Regions from separate parts of the Mesorhizobium sp. CA5 genome, predicted to be linked through region 1. Evidence: predicted binding sites of a transcription regulator. Region 1 holds the regulator's gene; each other region holds the start of a gene.
The links. Region 1 encodes PhoB, which activates phosphate uptake and scavenging genes when phosphate is short. Its sites were predicted from a motif close to TGTCATNNANCTGTCAT; they were not measured.
Positions count from the first base shown of each region.

Region 2: the regulator PhoB is predicted to act here: its motif matches at 2,000-2,016, upstream of ppk2 (polyphosphate kinase 2).
Region 3: the regulator PhoB is predicted to act here: its motif matches at 2,663-2,679, upstream of LB529_RS28220 (YdcH family protein).
Region 4: the regulator PhoB is predicted to act here: its motif matches at 3,389-3,405, upstream of LB529_RS21280 (alkaline phosphatase D family protein).

Region 1 is NZ_JAIUHJ010000010.1:193,680-198,301, forward strand. Features, by position in the region: gene LB529_RS15635 (ROK family protein) at 1-422, shown strand, start outside; gene phoB (phosphate regulon transcriptional regulator PhoB) at 756-1,445, opposite strand; gene phoU (phosphate signaling complex protein PhoU) at 1,462-2,169, opposite strand; gene pstB (phosphate ABC transporter ATP-binding protein PstB) at 2,190-2,993, opposite strand; gene pstA (phosphate ABC transporter permease PstA) at 2,990-3,841, opposite strand; gene pstC (phosphate ABC transporter permease subunit PstC) at 3,845-4,622, opposite strand, start outside.
Region 2 is NZ_JAIUHJ010000021.1:64,056-68,677, forward strand. Features, by position in the region: gene LB529_RS23720 (dihydrofolate reductase family protein) at 166-810, shown strand; gene ppk2 (polyphosphate kinase 2) at 993-1,913, opposite strand; gene LB529_RS23730 (aldo/keto reductase) at 2,166-3,209, shown strand; gene LB529_RS23735 (glycosyl transferase family 90) at 3,215-4,186, opposite strand; gene LB529_RS23740 (GntR family transcriptional regulator) at 4,286-4,622, opposite strand, start outside.
Region 3 is NZ_JAIUHJ010000035.1:12,187-16,808, forward strand. Features, by position in the region: gene LB529_RS28205 (phosphotransferase-like protein) at 1-61, opposite strand, end outside; gene LB529_RS28210 (lytic transglycosylase domain-containing protein) at 58-918, opposite strand; gene ispG (flavodoxin-dependent (E)-4-hydroxy-3-methylbut-2-enyl-diphosphate synthase) at 923-2,173, opposite strand; gene LB529_RS28220 (YdcH family protein) at 2,414-2,593, opposite strand; gene LB529_RS28225 (YdcH family protein) at 2,833-3,036, shown strand; gene LB529_RS28230 (IclR family transcriptional regulator) at 3,055-3,855, opposite strand; gene LB529_RS28235 (transporter substrate-binding domain-containing protein) at 4,020-4,622, shown strand, end outside.
Region 4 is NZ_JAIUHJ010000017.1:71,093-75,714, reverse strand. Features, by position in the region: gene typA (translational GTPase TypA) at 1-1,038, opposite strand, end outside; gene LB529_RS21285 (hypothetical protein) at 1,233-1,520, shown strand; gene LB529_RS21280 (alkaline phosphatase D family protein) at 1,742-3,316, opposite strand; gene LB529_RS21275 (MFS transporter) at 3,576-4,622, opposite strand, start outside.

The sequences.
Region 1 (4,622 bases):
TCTGGCGCAGCGCCATGAAAATGAGCGAGGACGCCGAGCCGGTCGACGTCGGCGACGCCGACATGCGGGCCCTTGCCGCGAAGGCGCGCGAGAGGGACGGCCCCGAACGGGAGGCTTACCGCCGGGCCGGCGAAGCGCTTGGTTTCGGTCTCGGCAGCCTGTTCGCCCTCATCGACCCGGCGCCTGTCGCCATGGTCGGCGTCAGCGCGGCCGCCTTCGACCTAATCGAGCCGGCGCTAAGGGAAGCGATCGCCCAGACGGCCGGCGGCCAGCACTCCGAATCGATCTCCTTCGACACCGAGCCGAACGAGTTGCCGCTGATCCGCGAAGGCTGCGCCATGCGCGCGCTGACCTTCGTCGACCAGGAGATTTTCGCGCCGGGAGGCCAGGCAAGAGCGGGGACGGGAAAGAACGTGGCCTGAGGCAGCCTTGAAGAGGTCCGGGGACAGCAGCAGACGCTTGAAATTAGCGAAGGGAAGGCCCCGCAGCTTCGTCATTCCAGGGCGGAGCAGGAGCGAAGCTCCGTCGCGGAGACCCTGGAATCCATGCCGCTACCTCACGCGTCGAGCGCAGCGGCACAGAATTCTGGACTGTCGCAACGCATCGACATCACGGAATGGATCCTCGGGTCTGCGCTGCGTCGCTGCGCTCCTTGCTCCGCCCGTGGATGACGAAGCACAAGCGTCTCGACTAATCGCCAATGCACGCGATCCGATGCTGGAGACAGAATCCGTCAGCGCCTCGGCGCCTTACCCCTAATCTTCCCTGATCGCGTAACCCGCCCCGCGGATGGTGCGGATGACATCCGGCATGCGGCCGTTGTTGACGGCTTTGCGCAAGCGGCCGACATGGACGTCGACGGTGCGTTCGTCGATATAGATCGTCTCGCCCCAGACATTGTCGAGCAGCTGGCTGCGCGAGAACACCCGGCCGGGATGACGCATCATGAATTCCAGCAGCCGGAACTCGGTCGGGCCGAGCCTGATCTCGCTCTTCTTGCGGTAGACGCGGTGCGATTCGCGGTCGAGCACGATGTCGCCGACCTTGAGCACGCTGGACAGCACCTCCGGCTTGGCGCGGCGCAGCAGCGCCTTGACGCGCGCCATGAACTCCGGCGTCGAGAACGGCTTGACCAGATAGTCGTCGGCGCCGGTCGAAAGGCCGCGCACGCGGTCGCTTTCCTCGCCCCGCGCCGTCAGCATGATGATCGGCAGCCGCTCGGTCTCGGGCCGCATCCTCAGACGCCGGCAGAGCTCGATGCCGGAAACCGCGGGTACCATCCAGTCGAGCACGAGCAGGTCGGGGACGTTTTCCTGAAGGCGGATTTCGGCCTCGTCGCCGCGGGTCACCACTTCGACCTGGTAACCCTCGGATTCGAGATTGTAGCGGAGCAGCACCCCAAGCGGCTCCTCGTCCTCCACCACCATGATGCGTGGCGCGATCATTGGCAGATACCCTTCGTCAGGCGGCCGGCGCCGACATTGTCGTCTCGTCCTGCTTGGGACGATTCGCGGGCAATTGCGTGCCGGTCAGCACATAATAGGCGTTCTCGGCGATGTTGGTCACATGGTCGCCGATGCGCTCGAGATTCTTGGCGCAGAACAGAAGATGCGTGCAGGCGGTGATGTTGCGCGGGTCTTCCATCATGTAGGTCAGGAGCTCCCGGAAGACGGATGTGTATTTGACGTCGATGCGCTCGTCGTCGTTGCGAAGCTTGGCCAGCGCCGTGGCGTCGCCCACCGTATATTCCTGGATCACGGCCTGGACCTGGATCAGCACCAGCTGCGCCATGGAATCGATCGAATGCGTGAGGTCGCGCGGCGCGGCGCTGACGCCGACCGAGCCGACGCGCTTGGCGATGTTCTTGGCGAGGTCGCCGATGCGTTCGAGGTCGCCCGCCATGCGGATCGAGCCGACCACATTGCGCAGGTCGTCGGCCATCGGCTGGCGCTTGGCGATCAGCGTGATGGCACGGTCGTCGAGCTCGCGCTGGCGCGCGTCCATGATGGCATCGTCGGAAACGACGCGCTGCGCCATGGCATTGTCGGTCTCGAGCAGGGCCTTGGTCGAAGCGCCGACCATCGAGCTGGCGAGATCGCCCATGTCGTTGATGAGCCGGCTGATCTGCCTCAGATCCTCGTCGAAGGAAGCGACGGTATGTTCGGCCATGATGATGTCCTCGTATGAGCTCAGCCGAAGCGGCCGGTGATGTAGTCCTGCGTGCGCTTTTCGCGGGGCGAGGTGAAGATCTTCTCGGTCCGGTCGAACTCCACCAGCTCGCCCAGATACATGAACGCCGTCTGCCGCGACACGCGCGCCGCCTGCTGCATGTTGTGGGTGACGATGACGATCGTGTAGTCGGCCTGCAACTCGTCGATCAGTTCCTCGATCTTGGCGGTCGACAGCGGATCGAGCGCCGAGGCCGGCTCGTCGAGCAGGATGACCTCGGGCTTCACCGCAACGGTACGGGCGATGCACAGGCGCTGCTGCTGGCCGCCCGAGAGGCTGAGGCCGCTGGCGTTGAGCTTGTCCTTGACCTCGTTCCAGAGTGCTGCGCGCTTCAGCGCCTGCTCGACGCGGCTGTCCATCTCGGCCTTGCTGATCTTCTCATAGAGCCTGACGCCGAAAGCGATGTTCTCGTAGATCGACATCGGGAACGGCGTCGGCTTCTGGAACACCATGCCGATCTTGGTGCGCAGCAGGTTGAGGTCCTGCGAGCGGTCGAGGATGTTCTTGCCGTCGAGCAGCACCTGGCCCTCGGCGCTCTGCTTCGGATAGAGCTCGTAGATGCGGTTGAGCACGCGCAGCAGCGTCGACTTCCCGCAGCCCGACGGGCCGATGAAGGCGGTCACGCTGCGCTCGGGCAGGGACAGGTTGATGTCCTTCAGCGCCTTCGACTGGCCATAGTAGAAATTGAGGTTCTTGACCTCGATCTTGGCCTTCTCGACGGTCGTGTCGGCTGCGTTCAGGTCGGTGGACAACATCGGTTTCATCTGTCCTCTCTGCGTCCGGTTAGGCTGCGGGCGATGATGCTCAGCCCGAGAACCGTCAGGGTGATTATGAGTGCGCCCGTCCAGGCCAGTTGCTGCCATTCCTCGTAGGGGCTGAGAGCGAACTGGAAGATGGTTACCGGCAGGCTGGCCATCGGCGCATTGAGATTGCTCGACCAGAACTGGTTGTTGAGCGCGGTGAAGAGAAGCGGCGCCGTCTCGCCGGAGATGCGGGCGATCGCCAAAAGGATGCCGGTGACGATGCCGGAGAGCGCCGCGCGATAGGCAACCGAGCGGATCACTACCCAGCGCGGTGCTCCGATGGCGGTGCCTGCTTCGCGCAGCGCGTTGGGCACAAGGTTCAGCATGTCCTCGGTGGTGCGCACCACGACGGGGATCACCAGGATCGACAGCGCGACCGCGCCGGCAATCGCCGAGAAGTGCCCCATCGGCCGCACCATCAGCTCGTAGACGAACAGGCCGATGATGATGGAAGGCGCCGACAAGAGGATGTCGTTAATGAAGCGCACCACCGTCGTAAGCTTCGAGAAGCGTCCGTATTCGGCCATGTAGGTGCCGGCCAGCACGCCGATCGGCGTGCCGACGACGATACCGATGATCGTCATGACGATGCTGCCGTAGATGGCATTGAGCAGGCCGCCGGCATCGCCGGGCGGCGGCGTCATTTCCGTGAACACGGAGAGCGACACCCCGGAAAGCCCCTTGTAGAGCAGGGCGCCGAGAATCAGCGCCAGCCAGGCCAGCCCGATGCCCGCCGCGACGACGCACAGCGTCATCATCACGGCATTCTTGCGCTTGCGGCTTTGGTGAAGCGATGCGGCAGTCGACATCGGTCAGGCTCCCGTGCGGCTATCGATGCGCAACAGCATGTAGCGTGCGAGCGCGAGGATGATGAAGGTGATGATGAACAGGATCAGGCCGAGCGATACCAGCGAGGATGTATAAAGGTTGCCGTCGGCTTCGGTGAATTCGTTGGCGATGGTCGCCGAGATCGTCGTGCCCGGCGCAAACAGCGAGGCGCTGATGCGGTGCGCGTTGCCGATGACGAAGGTGACGGCCATCGTCTCGCCGAGCGCGCGGCCCAGGCCGAGCATGACGCCGCCCATGATGCCGATGCGGGTATAGGGGATGGTCACGCGCCGGGTCACTTCCCAGGTCGTGCAGCCGATGCCGTAGGCCGATTCCTTCAGCACCGCCGGCACGGTGTCGAACACGTCCTTGGTGATCGAGGTGATGAAAGGCAGCACCATGATGGCGAGGATCAGCGACGAGGTCAGCAGGCCGATGCCGTAGGGCGGACCGGCAAACAGGCTGGAGAGCCCCGGTATGCCGTGGAAAAGACTGATGATGAAGGGCTGCACAGTCGTCTGCAGGAACGGCGCGAAGACGAACAGGCCCCAGATGCCGTAGATGATCGAGGGAATGCCGGCGAGCAGCTCGACGGCGATGCCAATCGGACGCCTGAGCGGGCGCGGACAAAGCTCGGTCAGGAAGATGGCGATACCGATGCCGATCGGCACGGCGATGAGAATGGCGATGGCCGAAGTGACGATGGTGCCGTAGATGGGCGCGAGCGCGCCGAAATTCTCGGTGACCGGGTTCCAGGATTCG
Region 2 (4,622 bases), on a different contig from region 1:
CCTGACCGGAGAAACGCTGTCACAGATCGCCTCGAGGAACAACCGGGCCGGTAGGATGGCCGATCTGAAAGTCGTCAGCCCGCTGGAATAAACTGCTTGCAATACGCAATCAGCTAAGCTATCCCAAAGACTGATTTCGAATTACAACTGGTTTAGGAGGCAGCCATGTCCAAGTTGCGTGTCAACGCTTTCACCTTGTCGCTCGACGGTTACGGCGCCGGTCCCGACCAAAGCCTCGACACGCCGCTGGGCGTCGGTGGCGAAAATCTGCACAAATGGATGATCAAGACCCGCTCTTTCCACCAGATGATCGGCAAAGATAGCGGGACCACGGATACCGACAACGATTTTGCGGTCCGCAGCTTCGAGAATATCGGCGCGTGGATCCTCGGCCGCAACATGTTCGCGCCGAGCCGCGGCGAATGGCCGGACGACAAATGGAAAGGCTGGTGGGGCGACAACCCGCCCTATCATGTACCGACTTTCGTGCTGACGCACTACAAACGCGCACCGATCGAGATGGAAGGCGGCACGACCTTTTACTTCGTTACTGACGGCATTCATTCGGCGCTCGAACAGGCGAAGGCAGCGGCCGGCGGCAAGGATGTGCGGGTCGGCGGCGGCGTCTCGACCGTTCGGCAGTATCTGCAGGAGAGCTTGATCGACGAGATGCATCTGGCCATCTCGCCTGTCCTGCTCGGCTCAGGGGAGCATCTGTTCGCCGGGCTCGACATGCTGAAGCTGGGGTATCAGTGCACGGAACAGGTTGCCACGGCGGATGCCACGCATGTGATGATCGGGCGGGCGTAGGCCAGGCTTCTCCTTCTCCCCTTGTGGGAGAAGGTGGCCTCGCGAAGCGAGGTCGGATGAGGGGTGCTCCAGCTTGGCGACGAGCTGGAAATCGTCACCGCCTCATTTCTTCCAACACCCCTCATCCGTCTCGGCGCTGCGCGCCGATCCACCTTCTCCCACAAGGGGAGAAGGAGGGCGCCTCAATACTTCTCCGGCACGTAGAGTTCGCGCGGCAGGACCTGGCGCTCATATTCTGGATTGAAGACGCGCTCCGGCAGCGTGATTTCCTCGTGTGGAACCTCCTCATAGGGCATCTGCTGCAACAGATGGTCGATGCAGTTCAGCCGTGCCCGCTTCTTGTCGTTGCCCTCGACGATGAACCAGGGCGCTTCCGGAATGTTGGTGCGGGCGAAGGTCTCTTCCTTGGCCTTGGTGTATTGCTCCCAGCGCACACGCGACTGCAGGTCCATGGGCGAGAGCTTCCACTGCTTCATCGGATCGTGGATGCGCATCAGGAAGCGCATCTGCTGCTCCTCGTCGGTGATCGAGAACCAGTATTTCACCAGGGTGATTCCGGAACGGACCAGCATGCGCTCGAATTCGGGCACGTCGCGGAAGAACTCCTCGACTTGGTCCCCATTGGCAAAGCCCATCACCCGCTCAACACCGGAGCGGTTGTACCAGGAGCGGTCGAACAGCACGATCTCGCCGCCCGCGGGCAGATGCGGCACGTAGCGCTGGAAATACCATTGCGACTTCTCGCGCTCGGTCGGCGCCGGCAATGCCACGACACGGGCGATGCGCGGATTGAGCCGCTGCGTGATGCGCTTGATGACGCCGCCCTTGCCGGCGGAATCGCGGCCTTCGAAGACCACCACCAGCTTCTTCTTGTGGTAGGCGACCCAGGACTGCAGCTTGATCAGCTCCGACTGCAGCCTGAGCAGCTCGCGAAAATAGGTCATGCGCTCGATGGAGGGCGGATGCGACTTCTTGTAGATCTTGGCGATCTCGAGCGAGAGCGCCGGCTCGGACAGCTCCAGCTCATAGTCCTCGTCGAGCGTATCCTCGAGCTCGGCCTCCAGCCAGTCCTTGGCTCCGGAATTCGGTTTCAGTTCATTCATCGCGCTGCTCCGTCTGCCTGTCAGCCATCACCGCTTCGGAAGCCCCGGCCGGACACTCCGTAAGCCGACTGAGATACAGAGGCGCAATGACGGTTTTATTGCAATCGCCCGGCAGCTGCATCGACATGGAAGATATGTGATCGACCCCGTATCGATAGCGGGGCGACAAGCGGCGGGAATTGTCCTACAAATCCCTCGCCTCTTTCCGGCGCTCGCCACGGCGCTTCTTCAAAACAAATTGCGAGGACCGACATGGAATACCGCACGCTCGGCCGATCCGGCTTGAAAGTCTCGACATTGACGCTTGGCACCATGACCTTCGGCGGCACCGGTCCGTTCGCCGCCGTCGGTAATTCGGATCTTTCGGAAGCCAAACGCATCATCGACACCTGCATCGATGCCGGCATCAACCTCATCGACACCGCAAACGTCTATTCCAACGGGTTGTCGGAAGAGATCATCGGCGAGGCGCTTGGCGGCAAGCGCAAGAACGATGTACTGATCGCCTCGAAGGCGCGCATGCGTATCGGCACCGGCCCCAATGACGAAGGCCTGTCGCGCCATCACCTGATCCGCGAGTGCGAAAAGAGCCTGAAGCGGCTCAGGACCGACGTCATCGATGTCTATTTCGTCCACCAATGGGATGGGCTCACCCCGGTCGAGGAGACGGTCGCGGCGCTCGACACCTTGGTCAATCAGGGCAAGATCCGCTATATCGGCTGCTCCAACTGGTCGGGCTGGCAGGTAATGAAGGCCCTTGCCGTCAGCGACAGCCGCCATCAGGCCCGTTTCATCACTCAGCAGATCCACTACACGCTGGAAGCGCGCGAGGCCGAATACGAATTGCTGCCGATCTCGGTCGACCAGGGCCTCGGCGTGCTGGTCTGGAGCCCGCTGGCCGGCGGGCTGCTCTCCGGCAAATACCATCGCGACAGCCCGACCGCGCGCCAGATCGGCGGCTGGACGGAACCGCCGATCCGCGATGAGGATCGCCTGTGGCGCATTGTCGACGTGCTCAACTTCATCGGCAAGGCACGCGGCGTGTCGGGCGCGCAGGTGGCGCTTGCCTGGCTGCTCGGCCGACCGGCCGTCAGCTCCCTGGTGATCGGTGCGCGCAACGAGGCGCAGCTCAAGGACAACCTCGCCGCGGCAAGCCTGTCGCTCACCGAGGACGAACGGCAGCGTCTCGACGTCGTCAGCCGGCCGCCGGTGCTTTATCCCTATTGGCACCAGCAGTTCACGGCCAGGGATCGTTTCGGGCCGGCCGACGAGGTGCTCGACCGCTCTCACGCTTAAAACGCTCAGCCGGCGATAAAGCGCCAGACTTCCGCGTCGGGCTTTACCTGTCCGCTCAGCACGAAATATTTGTAGAGGACGAGCAGCGAGATCGCCTGCTCGTCCTGCTCATTGCCGAATCTGCGGCAATAGGCATTGGCGGCGGCGGTTATCCGCCCAGCCTCGTCGGGATGTTTTTCGAAATAGGCCACCTTGTCGAGCAGGTCGGAGAAATCCGGCTGCAGCGGCACGTAATGGACGTTGGGCTCGACCTGGGCTTCGGCGAACCAGGTTTCGTAGGTCGGTTCCGGCATGAGGCAAAGTGAATTGGAGCTCATGATCCATTTCAGGTTCGTCGCGACATCATTGCCTTCGAGCGAGACGATGTAGCGATACTGTCGCTGCTGCTCGATGTTCAGGAACGGCTTGCGGTATCCGTCCGGCGCATCGGCTCTGTGGGAACCCGCATCGCAAATCGGCAGGCCGGCGGCTTTTTCGACGAAGCGGGTGCGAATCGGATTGTTGAGATGACCGCGCCAGACCACCATCGGACGCTTGGCGGCGAAAGACAGTTTGTCGGGCGGCATGTAGAAGTGACGGAACTTGTTCAGCTTCATCAGCACGCCGTTCGCATTGTCGTCGCCGATGGGCCGGTCCTTGACGATCCTCGGGAACTCCGGAACGCCGACAACGTCGCCGAATTCGAAATCGATCAGCAGGCCGGGATCGAAATAGCGCGCGAATTCCTTGAGGTCGTAATAATACATGCTGGAAGAGGACGGCAGCTTGCCGACGGCTATGGCGTCCGGACTGGGCACGAACGGGTGTTCCAGCTTGTTGTAGTAGTTCAGCCGCTCGCGAACCGTCTTGCCCGAAAGCATGGCCTGTTCAAGCCGGCTGGCGAGGCGGTCGCGAAACAGGGACTGCGGTGCGCGGTCGCGCGCGAAATTGCGCGCGTAATAGAACAGCTTTGCGGCGGTTCGAGAGAGTGTGGCCATACGTCCGCGAGTTCAGCAAGTTCCCCTCGTCTCCTACAGCATTCTCCCGGCCATGTTGCAAGCCCGCTAATGCAACCGGCGTTGTGTCGACGCTTTCCCTCAAGCCGCGACCACGGCAAACCCGCGTGCGCGCAAACCGCGCCGGTCGTCATGCAATGAGGTGACCAGCCGATCTCGGCTGCCGGCGATGTGAGCGGAAAGCAGCCGCGCCGCTTCATCGGCATCGGCGCTCCTGACGGCGGCGAGGATGGCATGATGTTCGGCCCAAGCACGGCCGAGCGCCTTCTCATCGCGCACCTCCAGCCAGCGCGCACGCGACAGCCTGGTCATCGCGTCGCGCACTGCCCTGAGCAGAAACTCGTTGCCGGAAAGCCTTGCCAGTTCGATGTGGAAATCCAGGCCGACGCGATGCCACTCCTCGCGCGGCGTCTCAGCA
Region 3 (4,622 bases), on a different contig from region 1:
CACGCCGGCTTTCGCGCGTTTCGAGCACCTCTTGCGGCCCCCTGTCCTGGCGTTGCGTCACCGATTGCGCAACACCACGCAGGCGCCGCCGACGCTTTGCAGCTTGGTGCAGATGCCGTTGGCCTCGCCACGCGAGTCGGCGCCGATCCTGACCGCATAGATGCCGCGGCGGCCGATCGGCGTGCGCACCCGGCTCACCACCGGATCACGGCTGGCGAGCAAGGCCGGGAACCGGCTTTTGACCCTCAGCCATTGGCCGATCGCCGCCGAGCGGCGGAAGTTGCCCGCCACCTGCACGCCCCACGGCTTGACGTTGATCGAGGCCATGGCGACGGTCCGCGACATGATCACCGGCAGTCTGCGGCAGGCAAGCGCGAAGCTCATCTTCGGGTCGAGCGGCTGGACGGTGCCGGCATAGGACCTGTCCGAGAACTTGTCGACGGGCTCGCCCATGACGTCGAAGACATAGCTTTCCGTCTCCATCGGCAGGAAGCCGCCCGAGGCGAGCCAGCGCGACACGCGGTTCTCGCCGGCATTGTAGGCCGCGGCCGCGAGCCCGAGATTGCCATAGCTGACCTTCATCTCGGCGAGATATTTCGCCGAGGCCGGGATGGCCTGCCCGATGTCGAAGGGATCGGCGAGCCCGCGCATCTTCGCGGTGCCCGGCATGAATTGCGCGATGCCTTCGGCGCCGACCGGGCTCACCGCGCCCGGATCGAAGCGGCTCTCCTTCCAGATCAGCCGGGCGAAGAAATCCTTGGGCAGGCCGTTCTGTTGGGCCTGGGTCTCGATCAGATCGCAGACGCGGGAAATCAGGCGCTTGGCGGCCGACTTCGACTGCGGCGGATCGGCGAATGCCTGGGCGGCCGGGATCAGCACGAAAAACAAGAGCAGCGTTGCCTTTAGGAAACGCCGCATCGGTTCATTCCGCGGCGGCTTTGCCGTGTCCGTACCGCTGCTCGATATAGTCGCCGACCATCTTCTCGAAATCCTGCGCGATCGAGGGCCCGCGCAGCGTAGCAGCCTTCTTGCCGTCGATGAAGACAGGCGCCGTCGGCGTCTCGCCGGTGCCGGGCAGCGATATGCCGATATCGGCGTGCTTGGATTCGCCGGGACCATTGACGATGCAGCCCATCACCGCGACCTTGAGGTTCTCGACGCCGGGATATTTCTCGCGCCACACCGGCATGTTCTTGCGGATATCGGCCTGGATGCTCTGGGCAAGTTCCTGGAACACGGTGGATGTGGTGCGGCCGCAGCCGGGGCAGGCCGCGACGATAGGCACGAACTGCCGGAAGCCCATGGTCTGCAGAAGTTCTTGCGACACCTGCACCTCGCGCGTGCGGTCGCCATTCGGCTCCGGCGTCAGCGAGATGCGGATCGTGTCGCCGATGCCCTGCTGCAAGAGGATGCCCATCGCGGCGGAAGAAGCGACGATGCCCTTGGTGCCCATGCCGGCTTCGGTGAGGCCCAGATGCAGCGCATGATCGGAGCGGGTGGCAAGCTCGGTGTAGACGGCGATCAGGTCCTGCACACCGCTGACCTTGGCCGACAGGATGATCTTTTCGCGGCCAAGCCCGATCTCTTCCGCCATCTCGGCCGACAGGATCGCCGACTGTACGATCGCCTCGCGCGTGACTTCCTGCGCGGTGAGCGGCGAGCCCTTCGCCTGGTTGTCGTCCATCAGCCGGGTCAAAAGCTCCTGGTCGAGCGATCCCCAATTGACGCCGATGCGTACCGGTTTGTCATATCTGATCGCCATCTCGACGATCGCGGCGAACTGGCGGTCCTTCTTGTCCTTGAAGCCGACATTGCCCGGATTGATGCGGTATTTGGCCAGCGCTTCGGCGCAGGCCGGATGATCGGCGAGCAGCTTGTGCCCGATATAGTGGAAGTCGCCGACCAGCGGCACATCGATGCCGAGCCGCAACAGCCGCTCATGGATGCGCGGAACCGCCGCCGCGCTCTCGTCGCGGTCGACCGTGATGCGCACGATCTCGGAGCCGGCACGATGCAGCGCCGCGACCTGGGCGACGGTCTGGTCGACATCGGCGGTATCGGTGTTGGTCATCGATTGCACGACGACCGGCGCGCCGCCGCCGACCATCACGCCGCCGACCGGTACGCCGACCGACCGGCGACGCGGGAAGGGAGAAGAAAAATATCCGGTCATGCCGGCCGCCTTCATTTGGGAGTTCCGGCATGAGGTGGCGGAGCAAAGATGGCTTGTCAATGGCAAGCGACGGGCCAGCCTGCAAATCGGCTAGAGCCGTGCGAAAAATAATAACCCGACCGACCGCAAGATTTGCGGCCGAGCTTTCCGTCGATTTCAGTTAAAAGCACCGGCCCGGTGGCATTTCTTGCCACCGGAAATTCACCGCGGCGGGTTGCGATGATGGTGCCTGGAAGAGCTTCAGTGTGTCGTCGGACTAGCTTTCAGCTTTTCAATCTCGTCCTTGATTGCCAGCTTGCGCCGCTTGAGATTCACGATTTCGAGGTCGTCGACCGACGGATGGTTCATCGCATCGGTGAGCTCGCGCTCGATGTCACCGTGTTTCCGCTGCAACTCATCAAGATGGGATGCAAGAGACATGAATGGTTCTCCCTTTCATGGTTTCCTCGATTGCAGCCGTCGCAGGAGCCTCCACCGCAGGTTGCGACTGTGACGGCACCATGACAGTTTGCCACCAACCGATCTCGATGTCGAATGCCACGTGGTAGCATTCCACGACAAAGTGAAATGTGGTAAGGGCTGCGCGCCGGTCACAAACCCGCAAGTCACGGCCCCGCCCAAACAGCCCGATTGGGCGATGCATACGCAGACGGTAGATAATGTCCGAACAGGAACAGGCTGAAATACGCCTCGAATATTCCCGGCTCAAACAAGAACACGCCGATTTCGACGCCGCCATCAACGCGATGATCGCCACCGGCTGCGACCCGCTTCAGATCCAGCGCATGAAGAAGAAGAAGCTGATGCTGAAGGACCGGCTGTCGGCGCTGGAAGACCGCATCATTCCCGACATCATTGCCTGAGCGGATCGCCCCGCGCCGTCAAGAGATCGATAGCCGTGCCGCGCGTTCGCGCAGCAGCGCGAGAAGTTCGCCGGTCCGTTCTTCGGACGTGTCGATCGGCACCACAAGGCACATGGTCGCTTCGACCTTGCCTGGCGCAGAGAACACCGGCGCCGCAAGGCATTTGGTGTATGCATCGACCAGGCCTGACGTGACGCAATAGCCGGTGACGCGCGCCCGCGCGATATCGTCGATGAAATCATCGAGTTCGAGCTTGCGGCCGTCCGGCAGCACGAGGTCGTCTCGCGTGACCATCGCTTCGATCCCGCCGCGGTCGAGGCCGGCAAGCAGTAGCCGGCCGGAAGCAGTCCAAGGCAGCGGAATCTGCAGGCCGGTGGCCGAACTGATGCGGAACGGCCTGGTGCCCGGGCTCGAATGGACGATCGTGTAGCGGCCGCTCTGCAGCATGCAGAGCTCGGAGGTCTCGCCGGTCTCGCGCGACAGCGTGTCGACCTCCTGGCGGCCGCGCCTGAGCAGGTCGTTGCCGCGCATATAAGCCATTCCATAGAGATAGAGCTTCTTGCCGAAATAGACGCGGTTGCCGTCGCCAGCCATTTCCAGCAGCCCGGCTTCGACCAGCTCGCGCACCAGTGTATAGGTCGTCGAGCGCGGCGCATTGAGCCCTTTGGCCAGGTCGCCGATGCCGATCGCACGCTGGTTGGCGTGCAGGAATTCCAGGATGTTCAAGGCCCTGTTGAGCCCCTTCTCGCGCGAGCCCGCCGGCCGCTCTTCATCCGCACCGTCGCTTGGCCACTCGGTCAGCGTTTCACTCTCTTGCATTGTCGATTCCTAGTGCTAGTATCTGTCTTGTACAGGATACACACGTCTCTTGTAAGAGACAATCGCTGATTGCGACGGGTATCTCTGCTGCATTGGGGAACACACCATCAAAGGAGGTCGCCGTGAACGACACATCCGGCAGACGTGATTTTCTGAAACTGGGAATGGCGGGCCTGGCCACCGCCGGCGCGCTCACCGCCATCAGCGCCGAGAAGGCCGCGGCGCAAGCCGCGTCCGACAGCGTCCTGCGCACTGCGCTCGATCGCGGCAAGCTGATCGTCGGCACCGGCAGCACCAACGCGCCGTGGCATTTCGAAAACGATGCCGGCGAGCTGGTCGGTATGGACATCACCATGGGCCGCATCCTTGCCAAGGGCCTCTTCGACGACCCGACCAAGGTCGAGTTCGTCATGCAGGATCCGGCGCAGCGTATTCCGAACGTGACGACCAACAAGGTCGACATCACCATCCAGTTCATGACCATGACGGCGCAGCGCTCGCAGCTGATCCACTTCTCGCGGCCATATTACGTTGAAGGCGTCGCGCTGCTGACTTTGCCCGGCTCCGAGAACAAGACCTTCGACAAGCTCCTGGCGAACGGTTCCGCCACGCGCATCTCGATCCTGCAGAATGTCGACGCCGAAAGCTCGGTGCATTTTGCCCTGCCGCAGGCGCAGGTGCTGCAGATCGATACCCAGGCGAACGTTCTGCAGGCGTTGGAGTCCAAGCGCGCCGATGCCGCCGCTGTCGATCTGTCGACGGTGCGC
Region 4 (4,622 bases), on a different contig from region 1:
GATCTTCAGCGCGACATTGCCCTCGGCCTCGCGCAGCAGCCGGTCGCGAATGACGCGGCTGGTCACCTTGTCGCCCTCGGTGCCGGCAAGCGGCGAGTCATTGACGAGGAAGGACATGGTCACGGTCGGCGGATCGATCGGCTGCGCATGCAGCGGCTCGCTCACCGTCGGATCGCAGAAGGTGTCGGCGACGGTGCCTTTCGACAGGCCGGCGATGGCCACGATGTCGCCCGCCTGGGCCTCGTCGATCGGCTGGCGCTCGAGGCCGCGGAAGGCGAGGATCTTCGAAATACGGCCGGTCTCGATCTGCGTGCCGTCATGGTGCAGCACCTTGACCGCCTGGTTGGCCTTCAGCGTGCCGGACTCGATGCGGCCCGTGATGATGCGGCCGAGGAACGGGTTGGCCTCGAGGATAGTGCCGATCATGCGGAACGGGCCGGGATGCACCGTCGGCGCCGGCACGTGTTTGACGACGAGATCGAACAGCGGGGCGAGACCCTGGTCCTTCGGACCCTCGGGGTTTTCCGAAACCCAGCCATCGCGGCCCGAACCGTAGAGGATCGGGAAGTCGAGCTGCTCGTCGGTGGCGTCGAGCGCGGCGAACAGGTCGAACACCTCGTTGACCACTTCGATATGGCGGGCATCCGGACGGTCGATCTTGTTGATGACGACGATCGGGCGCAAGCCGACCTTGAGCGCCTTGCCGACGACGAATTTGGTCTGCGGCATCGGCCCTTCGGCGGCGTCGACGAGCACGATCGCCGAATCCACCATCGACAGGATGCGCTCGACCTCGCCGCCGAAATCGGCGTGTCCGGGCGTGTCGACGATGTTGATGCGGGTGCCATGCCAGTCGACCGAGGTCGCCTTGGCCAGGATGGTGATGCCGCGTTCCTTTTCGAGGTCGTTGGAATCCATGGCGCGCTCGGCGACGCGCTGGTTGTCGCGGAAGGCGCCGGACTGTTTCAGGAGTTGGTCGACGAGGGTGGTCTTGCCATGGTCGACATGCGCGATGATCGCGATATTGCGGAGGTTCATTGTCTGGTCTCGGGAGCGTTGCAGGCAGCAGGCCCAGAGGCGCCGCCTTTTTCGGTTGCGCGGCTCATACAAGGTTTTTCGCAATTGCGAAAGGGGAGGCCCGACCCCAAATACATGGTCACTGATTCTTAAACGTCTTGGTGTGAAATGATTCCGTTAACCAAGGCGGAACCTTTGAGGGGCCGGACAGTTCCATGTTCATGACCGATCAGATGTCCAGATTGCGTCCGGTTTTCGCGTGGGCGGCGCTTGGCGTGCTCGTCGCGGCCGGTGCCGCGCAGTCGGCGGCTGCGCTTCGGCAAGCCGACCCGATCGTACCGCCCGACGCCAGGACCGCGCAGCAGATGTTCGCCGACGCCCCCGACGGCGTCGACCCGATCGTCACCGGCCCGGTCAGCGCCGCCTTCAAGCAGCGCCAGAAGGATGCCAACTGCGACACCGCGGTCTGGCCGAAGATTCCCACGGCTTGCTATCCGGATTGACGCTCTTCACGGCATTTCCGAGTTCAGTTCTGGACTGTCACGGCGCTTTGACATCGCGGCATTAGGCCGAGCGGCTGCTGGGCCCAGGGTGTGTTGAGGTTAGGCCGGGCCGAGAACGGTGGTTTCCGAGAACCGGAGCGGAGCGTACTTAAAGTACGTGAGCACCGGAAGCGCAGGAAACCATTGTTCGCAGGCCGGCATCACCTGAATATCAACGCAGCCTAAGCCGACCGCACCGGATCGAGCGTAACCTTGTAAAGCTCGTTGTCGTCGCGATCCATCAGCCGCACGGTGAGCTGTTCGGTCGCGCCGGAAATGTCGACCAGACCGAAGAACTGCAGCCCGGCCGACGGCGGCAGGTTCTGGCCCTGTTCGGCGGTTGGCGCCTTTATGAACTTCAGCTCCGGCCCGAAGGTCATGTCGAGGTCGTTGGGGCCGAAGGTGCCGGCGTGGATCGGGCCGGAGACGAATTCCCAGAACGGATTGAAATCCTGGAACTGCGCCTTGTCGGGATTGTAGTAATGCGCCGCGGTGTAGTGGACGTCGGCGGTGAGCCACACCGTGTTGGTGATGCCGGCATTCTTGATGAAGCGCAGCACATCGGCGAATTCGAGCTCGCGGCCTTTCGGCGCGCCATTGTCGCCGTTGGCGACCGCCTCGGCACCGGCCTTCTTCGCCGCGTCGTTCCAGACGACAAGGCCAAGCGGCATGTCGGCGGCGATGACCTTCCACGTTGCCTTGGAATTCGCCAGCTCGCGCTTCAGCCACTTGGACTGCTCCTCGCCGATCATGCGCGACTTCGGAGTCAGCGTCTCTTCCATGTCGGGGCCGTTCGGGCCGCGATAGGAACGCATGTCGAGGAAGAACACGTCGAGCAACGGCCCATGCGAGACCTTGCGGTAGACGCGGCCTGGCTCCGACGGCTCGTAGCGGATGGTCGTCATTTCATGGAAGGCGCGAGCCGCCCTGGCCGCCAGCACATGGATCGACTTTTCCTTGTAGCGGTCGTCGGCGGTCAGGTCCTTCGAATCCGACCAGTTGTTGAGCACCTCGTGGTCGTCCCACTGGTAGAAGGTCGGGCAGATGGCCGACAGGCCAAGCACATGCTTGTCCATCATGTTGTATTTCCACTGGTCGCGGTATTCGTCCAGCGTCTCGGCGACCTTGCGCTTGCCGTCGATCATGACAACGTTCTTCCACTTGCCGCCGCCGGGCAGGTCGACCTCGTCCTTCATGGCGCCGTCGGCATAGATGGTGTCGCCGGAATGCAGGAAAAAGTCCGGCGTGTGCTGGGCGATTGTCGAATAGGTCTTCATGCCGGTCTCGTCGATGCCCCAGCCCTGGCCGGCGGTGTCGCCCGACCAGGCGAAGCGCACGTCGCGCTTCGACGACGGCGCGGTACGGAAACGGCCGACGATCGGCTCGGACACGGCATTGATGTCGGAAAGATCGGCAGCAACCATGCGGTAGAAGATGTCCTGGTCCGAGGCGAGATCGGTGAGCAGCCGCTTCACCGTGTAGTCGCTGGCCGGCGAGGTATCGAGCGCAGCCAGCCGCGTCGCATTGGCGAAGCTTTCGGTCGTCGACACTTCATACATCACGCGCGCCGGTCGGTCGGTGCGGGTCCAAACCATGCCCGAGGTGGCATCGACATCGCCGGACTGGACGCCATGCGTGAAGGCCGGACGCTGGCTGGCGCGGGAATAATAGGGCAGCGCCAGACCGGAGGCGCCGACAAGGCCGAAGGCGCTGGCCGAAGTGACGAAAGCGCGGCGGGTGAGCGAAAGCTTGTTCATGGCTGTCTCCGGGATGGCATTGAGCGGGACCGCCAAGCTCTCGCTTCAATGTTTCAGGCGCATATCGGAACCATGAAGTTTTGATAACAGTCGACATCTTCCTTCTCCCCTTCTTGTGGGAGAAGGTGGATCGGCGCGCAAGCGCCGAGACGGATGAGGGGTGTTCCAGCGGAGTGAGGCGTCGGTGTTCCCTGGAGCACCCCTCATCCGGCCGCTTCGCGGCCACCTTCTCCCACAAGGGGAGAAGGGAAAGTCGCGCCTAAGCCGCCTGCGGCTCCGGCCCGAAGGCCGGCCTGCTCGTGTTGATCAACAGCGAGATACAAGCCGCCGCGATGCCGGTCATCCCCGCGATCAGGAAGGCCAGCTCGTAATTGCCCTGCAGCTCGCGCATCGTGCCGCCGAAGGCCGCGGCCGCGGCGGCGCCCACCTGGTGGCCGGCGACGATCCAGCCGAACACGATCGGTCCGCTGCGATCGCCGAAGGCTTCGTTGGCGAGCCTGAGCGTCGGCGGCACGGTGGCGATCCAGTCGAGCCCGTAGAGCACGGCGAAGATGACCAGGCTGGTAGCCGAGAAGCCGGAATAGGGCAGGTAGATCAGCGACAGACCGCGCACCGCGTAATAGACGCCGAGCAGCTTGCGCGGATCGAAACGGTCGGTGAGCCAGCCGGACAACGTCGTACCGATCAGGTCGAAAATGCCCATCATCGACAACAGCCCGGCTGCCTGCACCTCGCCGATGCCCATATCGCCGCAGAAGGCGATGAGATGCGTGCCGACGAGTCCATTGGTCGTGAAGCCGCAGACGAAGAAGGTGGCGAACAGATACCAGAACACCCGCGTGCCCGCCGCGCGGCGCAGCGTGTTCAGCGTGTGCGCCAGGAAATTGCCCTGCGATGCCGGCGACACCGGCGGCACGTCGTCGGCATCGGCGCCGTAACGAACCTGGCCGATCGAAGCGGGGCGCTCCGGCACCAGCAGCAAGACGAAGGGTATCAGCGCGGCGGTGGCCAGCGCCACGGCAATCGCCACCGGCTTCCAGCCGCCGCTCTGCGCCAGCGAGGCGATGAGCGGCAGGAAAACCAGCATGCCGGTGGCGCTGGAGGCCGACATCAGCCCCATCATCAGGCCGCGATTGGTCTTGAACCAGCGGTTGACGATGGTGGCGCCGAGCACGCTCGCCACTGCGCCCGAACCGATGCCAGAAAACACGCCCCAGGTGATGAAAAGATGCCATGGCTCAGTCATGAACAGGCTGAGCGCGGTCGATCCCGACATCACTAGCAGCGAGCCGAGCAGCGTGCGGCG